Regions from separate parts of the Lysinibacillus sp. FN11 genome, predicted to be linked through region 1. Evidence: riboswitches for the same ligand, from Rfam matches in the RefSeq annotation. Region 1 holds a riboswitch; the other holds the start of a gene.
The links. A riboswitch is a leader RNA that binds a small molecule or an ion and turns the genes downstream of it on or off. The one in region 1 is predicted to bind preQ1.
Positions count from the first base shown of each region.

Region 2: linked by a shared signal. The riboswitch ahead of NP781_RS25160 (QueT transporter family protein) and the one ahead of queF (preQ(1) synthase) in region 1 are both predicted to bind preQ1.

Region 1 covers NZ_CP102383.1:4,244,932-4,252,966, reverse strand. The annotation lists gene NP781_RS22380 (amino acid ABC transporter ATP-binding protein) at 1-312, shown strand, start outside; gene NP781_RS22375 (S8 family serine peptidase) at 482-4,147, opposite strand; PreQ1 riboswitch class I at 4,458-4,504, shown strand; gene queF (preQ(1) synthase) at 4,631-5,131, shown strand; gene queC (7-cyano-7-deazaguanine synthase QueC) at 5,236-5,895, shown strand; gene queD (6-carboxytetrahydropterin synthase QueD) at 5,899-6,369, shown strand; gene queE (7-carboxy-7-deazaguanine synthase QueE) at 6,362-7,090, shown strand; gene NP781_RS22350 (VUT family protein) at 7,132-7,671, shown strand; gene NP781_RS22345 (MFS transporter) at 7,800-8,035, opposite strand, start outside.
Region 2 covers NZ_CP102383.1:4,837,000-4,845,034, forward strand. The annotation lists gene NP781_RS25150 (long-chain fatty acid--CoA ligase) at 1-137, shown strand, start outside; gene trpB (tryptophan synthase subunit beta) at 181-1,344, opposite strand; T-box leader at 1,403-1,602, opposite strand; gene NP781_RS25160 (QueT transporter family protein) at 1,671-2,153, opposite strand; PreQ1 riboswitch class I at 2,160-2,204, opposite strand; gene NP781_RS25165 (ABC transporter substrate-binding protein) at 2,526-3,548, shown strand; gene NP781_RS25170 (ABC transporter permease) at 3,633-4,661, shown strand; gene NP781_RS25175 (ABC transporter ATP-binding protein) at 4,654-5,448, shown strand; gene ilvA (threonine ammonia-lyase IlvA) at 5,927-7,189, opposite strand; gene NP781_RS25185 (TerC family protein) at 7,479-8,035, shown strand, end outside.

The DNA of each region.
Region 1 (8,035 bases):
GGGCAAAAGCAACGGGTGGCGATTGCTAGAGCACTTGCGATGGAACCAGACATTATGCTTTTTGATGAGCCAACATCGGCACTCGATCCTGAGCTTGTGGGAGAGGTTTTAACAACCATGAAAGATTTGGCTGAAGAAGGAATGACAATGGTTGTTGTAACCCATGAAATGGGATTCGCAAAAGAGGTAGCTGATTGGATTGTGTATATGCATGATGGGAAAATTATTGAACGCGGCACACCTGAACAATTTTTCAATCATCCGAAAGAGGATAGAACACGAGAATTTTTAACTGCAACAATGCTTAAATAAAACTAAAAGGTTCTGAACGGTAGGGTTAGAATCTCTTATGGTTTTGCATTAAATATTGGATGCCTAGATAAAGCTTGTACAGCCAACCTTATTATAAGTAAGTGAAAATAGCAAAAAGAGAAATTGCAAAGCGCAATTTCTCTTTTTACTGGAACCGTACTTATTTTAATTATAACTCAACCTCGGTAACTTCATTATTACCATTACCATTGCCGTTGCCGTTGCCCGGCTTTTCAACCGACACGTCAAATGTTAATGTGTGGTCACCATACGTTGCTGTAATTGTGGTAGTACCTTGACCTTTACCTTTTACAGCCCCTGCTTTTACAGTAGCTATTTTATCATTTGCTACTTCGTAGGTTGCAAGCGTAGTAACATCTTTTTCTGTTGTTCTACCCTCAAAAGTAGTTACCTCAGTAATCTTAACTATAACCTCTTTACCTATTCTAGTTTCAACCTGAGCTTGGTCAATTTCTAGTGTTACGATTGGTGTTTCTACAACAGGTGCTTTAACTGTAACACTTACCGTAACCTCATGATCACCATATGAAATAGTAATCGTAGTCGTGCCCTCACCTATAGCAGTTACTAATCCATTTGCTATTGTTGCAACATTTTCATCTCCCACAACATAAGTAGCTTTTGAAGTTACATCTTCCTCTGTTGCTTCACCTTCTGAAGGAGTAGATGTCTCTGTTACCGTAAGTTGTGCAGATTCCCCAGCTGTTAGGTCTAGCTCAGTTGGATTGACAGAAAGTGTCACTTTTGGTTCAACTACATCTTTTTCAAATATTAGTGCTTCACCAACATTCCCTGCAGCGTCTTCAATTTTTACTGATACAGCATTAGTTTCTGTTGTTACTGGGAATGTGAAGCTACCGTCTTGATTTAATTCAAAAGGAACAGGCGCTTGTATTTCGCCATTCACAGTCGTAATATAGGAAGCTTTTAATTTATCATTTAAATTGTAGTTTAAACCATATAAATATAACTCTTCATTGTAGTCGATATACTTATCTGTTACCTTTCCTGTAGCGACACCTTCAGCTACTGAACCAGTAATTTCTGGTTTAGTCGTTTTCACGATAATTGGTCCAACATAATCGGAAACTACCCCTGATGCCGCAAGACCAGTAAAGTCAATAGTATAAAGACCATCTGGAATTGTTGTGGCAGGTTCTGTTCCCCATGGTTTGTATTGCCCAGCAATATTCAGCGTATAAGAGCCTTTTCCTAGCGCAGTACCTGCATGTAGATAACCGATGTAGCCATCACCATATTCTCCACCTTGAGGATTCATAATATCCCATAGCTCGATATAGTTAGTTGTTACATCGCCAGTTAATGTAAATGAAAGTACAGCTGAATCTTTCACGCCATCTCCATTAAAGGAGAGGTCTGTTTCTGTAATCTTTAAATCTTTAATTTCAGTTACTGCCTCGCTTCCAAAGTCAGCTGCGAATGGCAATGAAATTTCTGTAGCACCACCGCTGATGTGAATATACCCCAGTATTTCCGAGCCGTTTGGAGCTGTAGCTTGTGAAGCAGTTAATGTAAGATTTAACACTTGCTCACCAACTAGATTAAATGTTGGCTGGTCGACTGTAACAGTTGCATCACCAAATGATTTTGTCACATCAATTGATACATTATAATTACCGCCGTGCCCCTTTATATCTTTTACTAAAACTTGTTTCGTTACGGAAATATCCTGGTCTTTAAGTGATTGTGGACCAAAAGTAACTGTCCCTTTTAAGTTTTCTGAAACAGCTCCTGTTCCATCTAAAATTGCACTATCCAATGCATAAGCAAGAATTTCTGGATGTGCTGCAGCATAAGCATTTACACGACCTGCACCTTGAGAGAACACATCGTATTTTGTTTTATCTAAAACCTTTGCTGTATTAGAAAGCGCCACTTTTATGTCGAACGCATTCCAATCAGGATTTGCTTGTTTAAGTAATGCAACAATACCTGTAATATGCGGTGTTGCCATAGAGGTTCCTGTTTTACGATCATATGCCTCTGCGTAATCAGCATCAGGGAAATCCTTTTTATACATTGGAATCGTTGACATAATGTTTGTTCCAGGTGCACTTACATCTGGTTTAATATCAAAGTTTGGCGTAGATGGTCCACGGGAGCTTGAATCGTTTACTTCATCCCCCAGTGTCTTTGTGGAAGTAAATTGACTAAAGCTAACTTTTCCAATTCCACCGGCTAATGCAGCACGAATTGCATTACCATCCGTTTGGGACATATCAAATGTTGGTAGAAAAGCAAAGGAATCACCCAGGAATGTACCTGAAATATTAGGTGCATTTGTTCCACCAGCAAAGTTATGAATAATTGTGGCGACTGCTCCATTTGCCTTTGCGTTCGCAATTTTATCAACAAATGCGATGCTGCCACGAGAGATCAATGCCACTTTACCTTTTACATCGATTCCCTCATAGTCTTTTACTTCTCCGTTTCCAGGAATAGCAACTAGGTCAAATTCTCCTTGAAGCTGTGTTGCTAAATCCCTTCCAAAAGTTGTGCCCATTAATGGGAGCTGTTTTGTTAAGTTGTAGTCACCAACTGTAACATTCACTTCACCGTTATACATTGTTTCAGGATTTGTTGTGTTACCAACAGCAATTCCTAAACGAGCGGTTGCAGGCGTGCCCATTGTTCCTCGATTTGGGCCCGAGTTCCCTGTTGCAATTACTCCGATTGTTCCAGCCATCATTGCATTATTAATAGCAAATGAACCTGCGTCCGTTTCAGAGTTAGCCCCCCCACCAAGAGAAAGGTTGATTATGTCCATTTTTTCTGTTACAGCCGTTTCAATTGCTTTAACAATACCAGATGTAGCCCCACTTCCATATGCACCAAGAACACGGTAAGCATAAAGGTCTACTTTTGGAGCAATTCCTTTAATGCCGAAATTGTTAGCTCCAATTGCTGCAATGGTTCCAGCAACATGGGTACCGTGAGAAGTATAGAACGAGCTTCCCTTTTCATTAAATTCAGGTGTTCCAGCAGGACGCTCAGAAGGCAATGTTTCCGATGCATCGTCATCTGCCCGAGGCTTTGTGTAAGTTGATGAATTTGGAATAAAGTTTTTCCCACCTTTATAAATTCCAGCGAACTCGGGGTGATCTGCATCAATACCAGTATCTAATACTGCTACCTTTATACCTTGTCCTTCAATTCCTTCATTCCAAAGCTGTTCGATGCCGAGGAAAGAAATACTTGTATTCATTTGAGCCTCTAATTGATCTTCCTTAATCAGTTCTGATGATTTCATTGTCTTATCTTCTGATGCGTAAACAATTGCATCAGGTTCAATTAATGTTATTCCTTCTATTGAAAGCAGCTTTGGGAGATCATTTGCTTTCACAGTTGCTGCAAAACCGTTTAAAACAGTATCAAATGTGTAGCCTTGAGTCATTTGAACATTTTTAGTAGCTAATTCTTTTTTAACCTGTGCTTGTTGAGATTTTACATTTGACCGAACTTCATTTGCTCGCGCATTAGAGAACTTTTGGCCTTTCACTTGGCTCATTCCTTGCTCTAGTGCCACAGGCTTTTCAGATAAATGTACGATGACTGCAACTTCTTGATTGCCTGATACATTTTGTAAGCTTTCGTGAAGAGTTGGACCATCTTTAGACAAGCTTAGCTGTTCAGCGATAGCCGCCTTTAATTGAAGTATACTTTCACTTTGGCTATCCTGCTTGAATGGTTTCGAATCTTCAGCATTAGCACTCGATAATGGAACCAATAGAAAAAGCACCATAACGAAAGCTATCATACTACTTAAAAACTTCGTAAACTTAAACTTTTTCAAATCTCATTTCTCCCTCCACTCATAATTATCACACTTTTCAGTTTAGTGTGATATTTCCAATTTATCACAGGTGAGATAATTCGAATATCGGAATATTAAAAAATCTCAAAATATTGATAATTAGTATTACTTTGTAAAAAATGAATTAATTCTATTTTCCTAGTAATTTAATAAAAAAGTAGAACTTTCAAATGAGTATTGACTTACAGTAATTCATGCTTTTTATCATTTAAGAGTTTTATAAAAAATCCAATTTGACGTTCTGTATTATTTTTTGTACGATATGGAAGAAAAGAATGCCCGGACTAGAACGGGAGAGGTTCATAGCTGATACCCTCTATAAAAAACTATGGAAACATGACAATATGCCATGTCCATATCGGACGTGGCTTTTTTTTATCTGTTTACTTATGTTTTAAATAGAATGATTGGTGATGCCTCTCTTGAAAAGTGTTGGGAAACATTTTACAAGGAGGTTTTTTTATGTCTGGCAGAAGTCATGAAGAAGGATTAAAGGATTTGACCCTATTAGGTAATCAAGGTACAAAGTATTCCTATGATTATGCACCTGAGGTATTAGAGGCAGTGGATAATCTTCATGCTAATCGAGATTATTTTGTTAAGTTTAATTGCCCAGAGTTTACTAGTTTATGTCCGCTTACAAATCAGCCGGATTTTGCAACGATGTACATTTCATATATCCCAGATAAAAAAATTGTTGAAAGTAAATCTCTAAAGTTGTATTTATTCAGTTTTAGAAATCACGGCGATTTTCATGAAGATTGCGTGAATATCATTATGAACGATTTAATTGCACTACTTGATCCAAGATATATAGAGGTTTGGGGGAAATTTACTCCACGTGGGGGTATCTCGATTGATCCATGGTGTAACTATGGGAAGCCGGGAACGAAATACGAAGAAATCGCCAATTATCGTTTAATGAACCACGATCTTAACCCAGAAAAAATTGATAATCGATAAATGAAGCAAGAAAGAGGTTTTTAGCTACCCTCTTAAAAAAACTAAGAAGAAAGCAGCACTTTTTCTTAGAGTGCTGTTTTTTCGATATAAGGGAGTCTTTATAGATGAAAAAGAAAAAAGCAATTGTAGTATTTAGTGGAGGTCAGGACAGCACAACTTGTTTGTTCTGGGCAAAAGAACGCTTTGAAGAGATTGAGGCAGTAACTTTCGATTATGGTCAAAGGCATCGTCTTGAAATTGACTGTGCGAAGGTGATAACAGAGAAGCTTGGTATCAAGCATCACATACTTGATATGTCTCTCCTGAATCAACTTGCTCCGAATGCATTGACACGACAAGAAATAAAGGTGAAGGACGGAGAAAATGGTGAGCTCCCATCGACTTTTGTGCCTGGTCGCAATCTCCTTTTTCTTTCATTTGCGGGCGTTTTAGCGAGCCAAGTAGGGGCAAAGCATATTGTAACAGGTGTTTGTGAAACTGATTTTAGTGGATATCCGGATTGCCGAGATGTCTTTATTAAATCCTTAAATGTAACGTTAAATTTATCGATGGATGATTCCTTTGTGATTGATACACCCTTGATGTGGCTGAATAAGGCACAAACATGGGAATTAGCTGATCAGCTTGGGGCACTTGAGTTTGTACGACAAAGAACGTTGACTTGCTATAACGGTGTCATAGCAGATGGCTGTGGTGAATGCCCAGCATGTAAATTGCGAAATAAAGGGCTTGATGAGTATTTAAGTTATAGGAAGGAGTCTTAAGGCATGTCAGATTTTAAAATCGTTGAGAGACTCCAGAAAATTGATGTGGATATTCAAAGAAATCAATTGAACTACCATGCAAAGCGTGTTCTCATAAGCAAAGAATTTACCTTCGATGCTGCTCATCATCTACATCATTATGAAGGGAAATGTAAAAATCTGCACGGTCATACCTATCGGGTAGTATTAGGGCTGAGTGGCTACACAGATGAACGTGGTTTGATAATTGATTTTGGCGATATAAAAGAAATATGGAAACAAAAAATAGAGATTCATTTGGATCACCGCTATTTAAATGAAACGCTTCCACCCATGAATACGACGGCAGAGAACATTGTTGTTTGGATATACGAAAAGTTGACTGAGGCCTTGCTTGATGAAGGATATAACGGTGTGCGTGTAGAGTTTATCAGGCTTTACGAAACTCCAACAAGCTATGCAGAAGCTAGACGGGAGTGGCTGGAAGTTGAGTAAAGTACCTGTTATCGAAATTTTTGGGCCAACGATTCAAGGAGAGGGTATGGTCGTTGGACAGAAGACAATGTTTGTAAGAACTGCGGGCTGCGATTATTCCTGTTCTTGGTGTGATTCATCGTTTACGTGGGATGGCAGTGGAAAGCATTTTATTGTCCAAATGACGGCGGAAGAGATTTGGGCTGAGCTGAAGCGGCTTGGAGGTAATGGTTTTTCCTTTGTCACAATTTCAGGCGGCAATCCTGCACTCAATCCGAATTTAGCAGAGCTTATTGCCATTTTAAAAGAAAATGACATAAAAATCGGGGTAGAAACACAGGGGAGTAGGTGGCAAAAGTGGATGTATGAGATTGATGAACTGACAATTTCACCAAAGCCACCTAGTTCTGGAATGACCACAGACTACTCGGTGCTCTCTTATATCTTCGAAAAACTTGAAGATCGAAACAGCAATCACCATGTATCTCTCAAAATAGTCGTTTTTAATCAAGAGGATTACGATTATGCTAAGCAAATTCACCATCTATATCCAATGATTCCTTTTTATCTTCAAGTCGGTAATGATAATCTCACGACAATTGATAATTCACAATTAATGATGCATTTATTGGATAAATATCGTGCGCTGATTGATAGAGTAATGAAGGATGAGGATTTAAGAGATGTTAAAGTACTGCCACAGTTACATGCCCTTGTGTGGGGAAATAAAAGAGGTGTATAGTGTGCCATTACAAAAATTAAATTTACTTGAGGAGTAATAGTTTGAGAATATTATTTTATTTATTATCTATTGTTATTGCTAATGTGGTAACGGCAGCATTTGCACCATTACATTTTGGTATGTTTATTGTCCCAATGGGAACGCTTTTAATTGGGGCAACCTTTATTTTTCGGGATCTAGTACAAAATAAATATGGTAGAAAAAAGACGTATTTATTTATTATTACAGCGTTAATTTTATCAGCTGAGGTGTCATTCCTACTAGGTGATACACTTTTAATTGTGGTAGCCTCAGCACTATCATTTGTTGTCGCTGAAACGGCTGATACTGAAATTTATACTCGATTAAAATTACCAATGGCTTGGCGTGTGTTCTACAGTGGTATTGTTGGAGGATTTTTAGATTCTGCAATTTTCGTAGTAATCGGCTTAAGTCCACTTGGTGCCAATATATTGCCATGGGAAGCGGTACCTGCCGCCATTTTGGGGCAAATTATTGTGAAGACAATTATACAAATGGTTGGTGCAATTATTTTAAATAAAGTTGGACCAATGAAAGATAAATATATTATTTCAGAATAAATCTTTGAAATACTCTTCCTTATTATGAAGATACGGATCACAAGAAAGCTTTTTAAAAACAGGCCCATTCGCATAAAGAAAATGGGTCTGTTTGTTTTATAGTCTTTCTAAGGTACACCTTGCATTTTTTATGCTATTTTCTTTTGTTTAAGGTCTAAATGATAACTAAAGAAAGTTAGTAGACTTGCACCGACGGCAACTATACCACCGACCCATGTGACATTCATCAAATTTCCTTGATGATATACAATGCCGCCTAATGCAGACCCAAAAGCGATGCCAACGTTACTTGCCACTGGCATAAGAGAAGCTGCAAGTCCTTTAGCATCTGGTTTGTAAATTTCGGCCAAATCTATTAAGTAAA
Region 2 (8,035 bases), 590 kb from region 1:
AAAATCAATTTGCCAAGTGGTGGGTACCAGATGCAGTCGTCTTTCTAGAAGAAATTCCAAAGACATCTGTCGGAAAATTCCTGAAAGCGAAGCTGCGAGATAATGTAGCAGAAATTTATCCTAAATCATTGGTATAGGTAAAAGAGCGACTTCTATAAACGGAAGTCGCTCTTTTTTGAGTTATTTAGTTAACATGTGGAAGACTTGTTCAACGTCTTTATCGCCACGACCTGATATATTAATAATAATGCTTTCCTCAGGTGATAAAGTTGGTGCTAATTTTAGAGCATGTGCGACTGCATGTGAGCTTTCAAGAGCAGGAATAATACCTTCGACCTTAGAAAGTACTTGGAAGGCATCTAAAACTTCTTCATTTGTCACGGTCACATACTCAGCACGACCGATTGTTTTCAAATGGCTATGCTCAGGCCCTGCACCTGGATAATCTAAACCAGCTGCTATTGAATAGGTAGGGAGTGGGTTACCTTCTGCGTCCTGAAGTACTAAACATTTGAAGCCGTGTAGCTCTCCTGGTGTTCCTTCGTTTAAGGTAGCAGCTTTGTCTGGCTCTATTCCAATAAGACGAACATCCTCGTCTGCAATATAGTCAGCAAATGCCCCAATAGCATTACTACCGCCTCCTACGCAGGCAAGAACAGCTGTTGGCAGCTTTCCTTCCTTTTTTAAAATCTGTTCACGACTTTCACGGCTAATCACTGATTGAAAATGTTTAACCATTGATGGGAAGGGGTGTGGTCCAACTGCTGAGCCTAATAAATAGAAGGTTGTTTCATAGTTTTCTACTAAGTCAGCGAATGCTTCATCTACAGCATCCTTTAAGCGGCCTTGCCCTTTATCGACAGCAACAACTTTCGCTCCGAGAAGTTCCATGCGAAATACGTTCAATGCCTGACGTTTTGTATCTTCCAAGCCCATATAAATCGTGCAATCCATTCCAAACATGGCACACGCTGTAGCTGTTGCTACTCCATGTTGTCCTGCACCTGTTTCGGCAATTACGCGATTTGCTCCCATACGTTTAGCTAGTAAAATTTGTCCTAATACATTATTGATTTTATGTGAGCCTGTATGGTTAAGGTCTTCACGTTTTAAATAGATTTTTGCGCCACCTAATTGCTGTGTTAAATTTTCTGCAAAATAAAGAGGGGATTTACGCCCGACATATTCACGGAAATAGTAATCTAATTCTTGCTTAAAATCATCATCCTCTTTATACTTTTGAAAATTCTCATCTAGTCTATTTAAAACATTTTGAAGCTCCTTTGGAACAAAGCTTCCACCAAATTCACCGAAATATCCCTTTTTTTCTACTACTGTACTCATCTTAACTCGACTCCTCTATGCTAATTTTTCCAAAAAAAAAGCCACTCCAATCCCTCATAAAAAGGACGAGTAACCGTGGTGCCACCTTCATTCGCAATTTTTGCGCGCTTTCCTGCTCCGGTAACGGGGAGCGAATCGGCCTTACATTTGATAAGGCTGCTCTGAAGTCCATTCACAAGTCTGTACTACTGGTTTGCACCAACCACCAGCTCTCTTAAAGTAACAATGCTTGCTACTACTCTTCTTCCTTGCATTTATTAGAAAGAATTGTAGAGTATTTTCAAAATAGTGTCAAGAAAAAAGACGAATCTAAAAAGATCCGTCAGTTAAATCAAATTTTTAAAGTGAAGGCGTTTGTTTAATACATACATAATCGGTGCACCTACAGCTAATACAACAAATTCACCCGCCGCGACTGTTAGCCAAGTCCAGAAAAATGGCAACTCTAAAGCCAAGTTCAGCTCAAAGGCAATGATAAACATAGTACATGTAAAGAGCAATGTATTAATAATTAAACGTGCCCAAATATTTTTGACAAATTTACAGATTAAAATAAACAGGCCGAGTGTAATCATTGAATGACCTACACCAAACACTAAATCGTAAATGCCAAGTGGTGAAAAGAGATTAGAGATCAATACTCCAATAATAATCCCTACGGCAAAGCGTGGATTAAAGGCCACTAAATGGTTAAACATCTCAGATACTCGGAACTGAACCTCTGTAAAACCAAATGGTGCAACAAGCATGGTTACAGCTATATAGAGAGCCGCAATGATACCACTTGCTGCTAAAAATTTTATCTTCATATTCATTTCTCCTTAGTTTTTTTTCGTGGGATGGTTACGAACCACGGTGCTTTCACACAAGTAAATATTCTATTATAGATATCTAGTAGAAGTCAAATGTCAGACTTTGTCTATAATGTCCTATCGCCGCAAAATTGTCATAAATATTTTTTACTATGGTGAAAAAGGAAATAGAATAACTAAAACAGCGTAGTTTAGCGGTTTAAAGCGCCAAATTAAATGAAAAACTAAAATATTTTGCCAATTTTAAAAGTCAGAACATTCATAATGTTGTTGACGGAGCTCGATAATAACGATAATATAGCGATACATTCACACTTTGTTTGGATAAAGTGCGATAGATATTCGAGAATATAATCGGGGGGATTATTTGTGAAAAGCAATGTAAAGAAGTTGTCATTCCTTCTTTTTGGATTAGTGTTGCTTCTTGCTGCTTGTGGTAGCGGTGGCTCTGGTACAACAGATTCAAAAGGAAATGAAACAAACAATGCTAGTGAGAGCGGAAATGCAGACGATAAAACATATAAAATCGGGATTACTCAAATTGTTGAGCATCCATCGTTAAACGCAGCAACGGAAGGCTTTAAAAAAGCAATTGAAGATGCTGACTTAAAAGTTGAATACGATTCACAAATTGCACAGGGAGATAATAGCCTTAACACAACAATTGCTAACAATCTAGTAAGTGCAAACGTAGATTTGATTTTTGCAAACTCTACACCTTCTGCTCAAGCCGCTGCAACAGCAACAAGTGATATTCCAATTATTTTTACATCTGTTACAGATGCTGTTGGTGCACAGTTAATTGACTCAATGGAGAAGCCAGGGAAAAATATTACAGGCACAATCGATTTACATCCTGAAACGATTTCTAAAACTGTAGCATTCCTAAAAGAACTTGGCGCGAAAAAAGTAGGGATGGTCTACAATGCCGGTGAGCAAAACTCAGTTGCACAAGTTTCAGAAGTGAAAAAGGTTATGGACGAACAAGGTTTAGTGGTGGTAGAAGCATCAGCATCTACTTCAGCAGATGTAAAACAAGCGACAGAATCTCTAATTGGTAAAGTAGACGCTTTCTATATTATTACTGATAACACAGTAGTTTCTGCATTAGAGTCGGTAATTGATGTTGCCAATACGAATAAATTACCATTAATCGTAGGAGAACTAGATTCTGTAGCACGTGGCGGTTTAGCTGCTTATGGGTTTGAATATTTCGATATCGGTTATGAAGCAGGTCAAATGGCTGTGAAAATTTTAAAAGGTGAAGCGACACCTGCCGATACACCTGCACAATACCCACAAAATCTGAAATTATTAATCAATAAAAAAGTTGCAGATGATTTAGGAATCGAAATTAAAGATTCTTGGGGTGCCGAAATTCTAGAACAGTAAAACGAAGCGGGGTGAACTATCCCCGCTTTATCTTCATTTTACAAGCGATATAAATAATAAAGAGATTTAGGAGATGATTCAACGATGTTTTTAGCATTATTTGGCGCAGTGGAGCAAGGAATCATCTATGCAATTATGGCACTTGGTGTATATTTAACATTTCGGGTGTTAGATTTTCCGGATTTAACGGTTGATGGAAGCTTTGTAACAGGGGCGGCAACTGCAGCAACAATGGTTTTGCTTGGCTACCACCCAATCTTAGCGACTTTAGTGGCAATTGTTGCTGGATTTATTGCTGGATGTATGACAGGAATTCTTCACACGAAAGGAAAGATTAATCCGCTTTTATCAGGAATTTTAATGATGATTGCTTTATACTCGATTAATCTACGTATCATGGGGTTAACTGCAGAAAATACGATAGGTCGCCCGAATATTCCACTACTAAACTCTGAAACAATCTTTTCAAAGTTTCAATCTTTCTGGAGTAATTTAGGGATCGATGATGCTATCAATAACCTATTAAAAAGCATAGGCTTTCAGCATGTACCAGGTACATGGAGTGTGCTGATTGTTGTATTAATCATCACGATTTTAATTAAGTTAATAGCAGACTGGTTCTTAAAGACAGAGGTTGGGCTAGCTATCCGAGCAACTGGTGATAATAAACGAATGATTCGCAGCTTCTCTGCAAATACAGATACACTTATCATTTTGGGGCTAGGACTTTCCAATGCGCTTGTCGCATTTTCTGGAGCTTTAATCGCACAATACTCGAAGTTCTCTGATGTTAGTATGGGGATTGGTATGATTGTGATCGGTCTCGCATCCGTTATTATTGGTGAAGCTATTTTTGGGACTAAAACCATTATCCGTACAACGTTTGCAGTCATTGCAGGAGCCATCATTTATCGAATTATATTAGCTTTAGCATTACGTGTAGATTTCCTTGATTCAGGGGACATGAAATTAATTACGGCGATCATCGTTATTTTGGCACTGATCTTACCTCAATTTATCAATAAGAGTAAAGAACGTAAACGTAAAGCTAAACGAGCTGCAGAACTTTCACAAGTAAAAAAAGTAGAGCAGGGAGGAAATGGCCTTGCTTAAATTACATGGTATTAATAAGGTATTTAATGAAGGAACACCTGATGAGAAGATTGCACTTGCGGAGATAAACCTACATTTAAAGCCAGGTGATTTTGTGACAATTATAGGTAGTAATGGTGCAGGTAAATCAACGATGATGAATATGATTTCAGGTGCTTTAACACCCGATTTCGGTACAGTATTGATTGATGGTAATGATGTGACAAGTTTGCCTGAATATAAACGCTCTCAATACATTGGTCGTGTCTTCCAGGACCCAATGGCAGGAACGGCACCTACGATGACAATTGAAGAAAATCTAGCATTAGCATACTCTCGAAATAAGCATAGAGGGCTACGCAATGGTGTGGACAAAAAGCGTCGTGAATTTTTTAAAGAATCGCTAGAGATGCTTGGTTTAAATCTTGAGAATCGTCTTTCTGCTAAGGTAGGTTTACTTTCAGGTGGGGAACGTCAAGCTTTGTCGCTCTTAATGGCTACCTTCACAAAGCCATCTATTTTATTGCTGGATGAGCATACAGCTGCACTAGATCCATCACGTGCAGAATTAATTACTCGTATTACGAAGTACTTAGTGGAAAAAGATAATTTAACCACATTAATGGTAACGCACAATATGCAGCAAGCATTAGATTTAGGGAATCGTCTGATTATGATGGATAAAGGCCAAATCATTTTAGAAGTTGGTGAAGATCGAAAACATGAATTAACAATCCCTGATTTAATGTCTGAGTTTGAACGTATTCGTGGGGAAAAAATGAATTCAGACCGTGCTCTATTAGGTTAATATCGAAACGCTCATACACTTGTATGGGCGTTTTTTATAGTGCTAAAAAATTTCTTCAATAGTGTTTTTTATGAATGGTGAAAATGAATGTCTGTTGCAGGTTCCCTAAATCCATGTGTAGGGGGTGCCGATCTATCCTATGGGAGAGGCGTTGTCACACATCGTTTTTCCACATTGTTCTCTACTGCTAGTATGAAAGAAAATGAAAAGACATATTTTCAAAATGGTTGATTGAAGAGGAGCCAGCCTCACTCCTAGGGGATTTAGCGGCTCATCAGACGCCCCCTGAACGCTGGCGGAACGGAGGTCAACCCTCGTCTTGCCAGAATGTTTCTTTCCGCAGACGATATTATTTTTTCAACTTCATATAAAACGCTTATGCACTAGTTTGAATAATTTTTATTTGGGGATATTAAAGGATCGATAAACTTTATTACATAAAAAAAGCCTCACTTTCAGAGAAGTGAGACTCTTCATTTTAAACGAGTAAGCCAAATAGTTGAATATCGTTGTTTACTTCTTTGTATTTGAAGCCGAATTCATCCATTCGGGCAAGTAGTCCTTCATATTCAGCACGATCACCTAGCTCAATGCCGACTAGTGCAGGGCCACTTTCTTTATTGTTTTTCTTAGTATATTCAAAGGTAGTAATATCATCGTTTGGTCCAAGTACACTAGTAAGGAATTGACGTAATGCTCCGGCACGCTGAGGGAAGCTGACGATGAAATAGTAAAGTAAGCCTTCATGAATAAGTGACTTTTCTTTAATCTCCTGCATCCTTCCAATGTCATTATTCCCACCACTGATGATGACAACGACTGACTTACCTTTAATTTCTTCTTTATAAAAATCAAGGGCTGCTACTGATAATGCTCCAGCAGGCTCAGCAATAATCGCATGTTTATTATATAGATCTAGAATGGTCGTACATACCTTGCCTTCAGGTACCAGAACAATATCGTCTAAATAGCGACGACAAACATCATAAGTGTGGTGACCAACGCATTTTACTGCAGCACCATCAACGAATTTATCAATCCAATCAAGGGCAACTGCGCCACCTTCAGCAAAGGCAACCTTCATACTACCAGCACCTGCTGGCTCCACACCAATAATTTTGCTAGTAGGAGAGAGATTTTTAATGTAGGCAGACACGCCTGACATTAAGCCACCACCACCAATACTACCGAATACGTAGTCGATTGGTTCCTCCATATCATTCATAATTTCTACCGCTACTGTACCTTGGCCAGCAATGACATCGAAATCATCAAATGGATGAATGAAGATTTTATCATGCTCTTCACAATAGCTCAACGCGCTTTCAGCAGAGTCATCGAATGTATCTCCTGCTAAAATAATTTCCACATATTCACGTCCAAACATACGTACTTGGTCTATTTTTTGCTTCGGCGTTGTTTGTGGCATAAAAATGCTTGCTTGAATTTTTAATTGGGCACAGGCATATGCTACACCTTGGGCATGATTGCCTGCACTTGCACAGACAACCCCAGCATTGCGCGCTTCATCCTCGATTTTTTTAATTTTATAATAGGCACCACGAAGCTTGAATGAGCGTACATGCTGTAAATCTTCGCGTTTAATATAAATATTAGCTCCGTATTTCTCGGATAAATAGTCGTTTTTTTGTAGTGGTGTGTGCACAACTACATCTTTTAAAAAATGATGTGCAATCAGGACATTCTCCACTTGCACGGTTCTAGTATCAGCAACTTCCATAGTATTCATCCTCCGTTATACGTTTAAAACATTTATCTATGATAGCACACTTTATTTGCTTTTTGTGATTAATTTTTAGTAAATTCTAAATTTTCCGTGTCTATTTTGAGATGTAAGCGTTTTATCTTGATATAGCTAATTCTTTTATAAAAAAGCAATGTGTCAGACCTAGAATTACCTCAATTTAAGTGGAGAAAATCTGTTGTCTCAAATCTAAAAAATACTACTCTCATAACAAAAATGGTCAAGCATATACTAGATTAGCTTAGGACAAGTAGGAGGGTATGTAGTGGAAATCATTCAAGGGATTTTATCAACATATTGGAAGTTTTTTGATTTGGCGATGTGGCAAGAAGTACTAATGGACCCTGTCTCCTGGGGACTAATATCCTCATTAATTATTATAGAAGGTTTGCTGTCGGCAGATAATGCATTGGTATTAGCAGTACTAGTGAAACATTTACCAGATAAACAGCGCAAGCGGGCATTAATGTATGGTATGCTAGGTGCCTATTTTTTTAGATTTTTATTTATTGGCATAGGTGTTTATCTAGTAGAATTTTGGTTTATTAAAGTATTAGGTGCTTTGTATTTAGGTTGGCTTTGTGTTGCTCATTTCCTTCACATAGGGAATGAGGATAGTGTAAAAGAGGTAAAAAGGTCAGGATGGATGGTGCGTCTTTTCGGCACGTTTTGGGCAACTGTCATTTCTGTTGAGCTAATGGATATTGCTTTTTCAATTGACTCAATCTTTGCCGCCTTTGCGATATCAGATCAAGTCTGGGTGCTTTTAATCGGAGGGATGTTAGGAATATTAATGATGAGGACGATTGCAGGTGTTTTTTT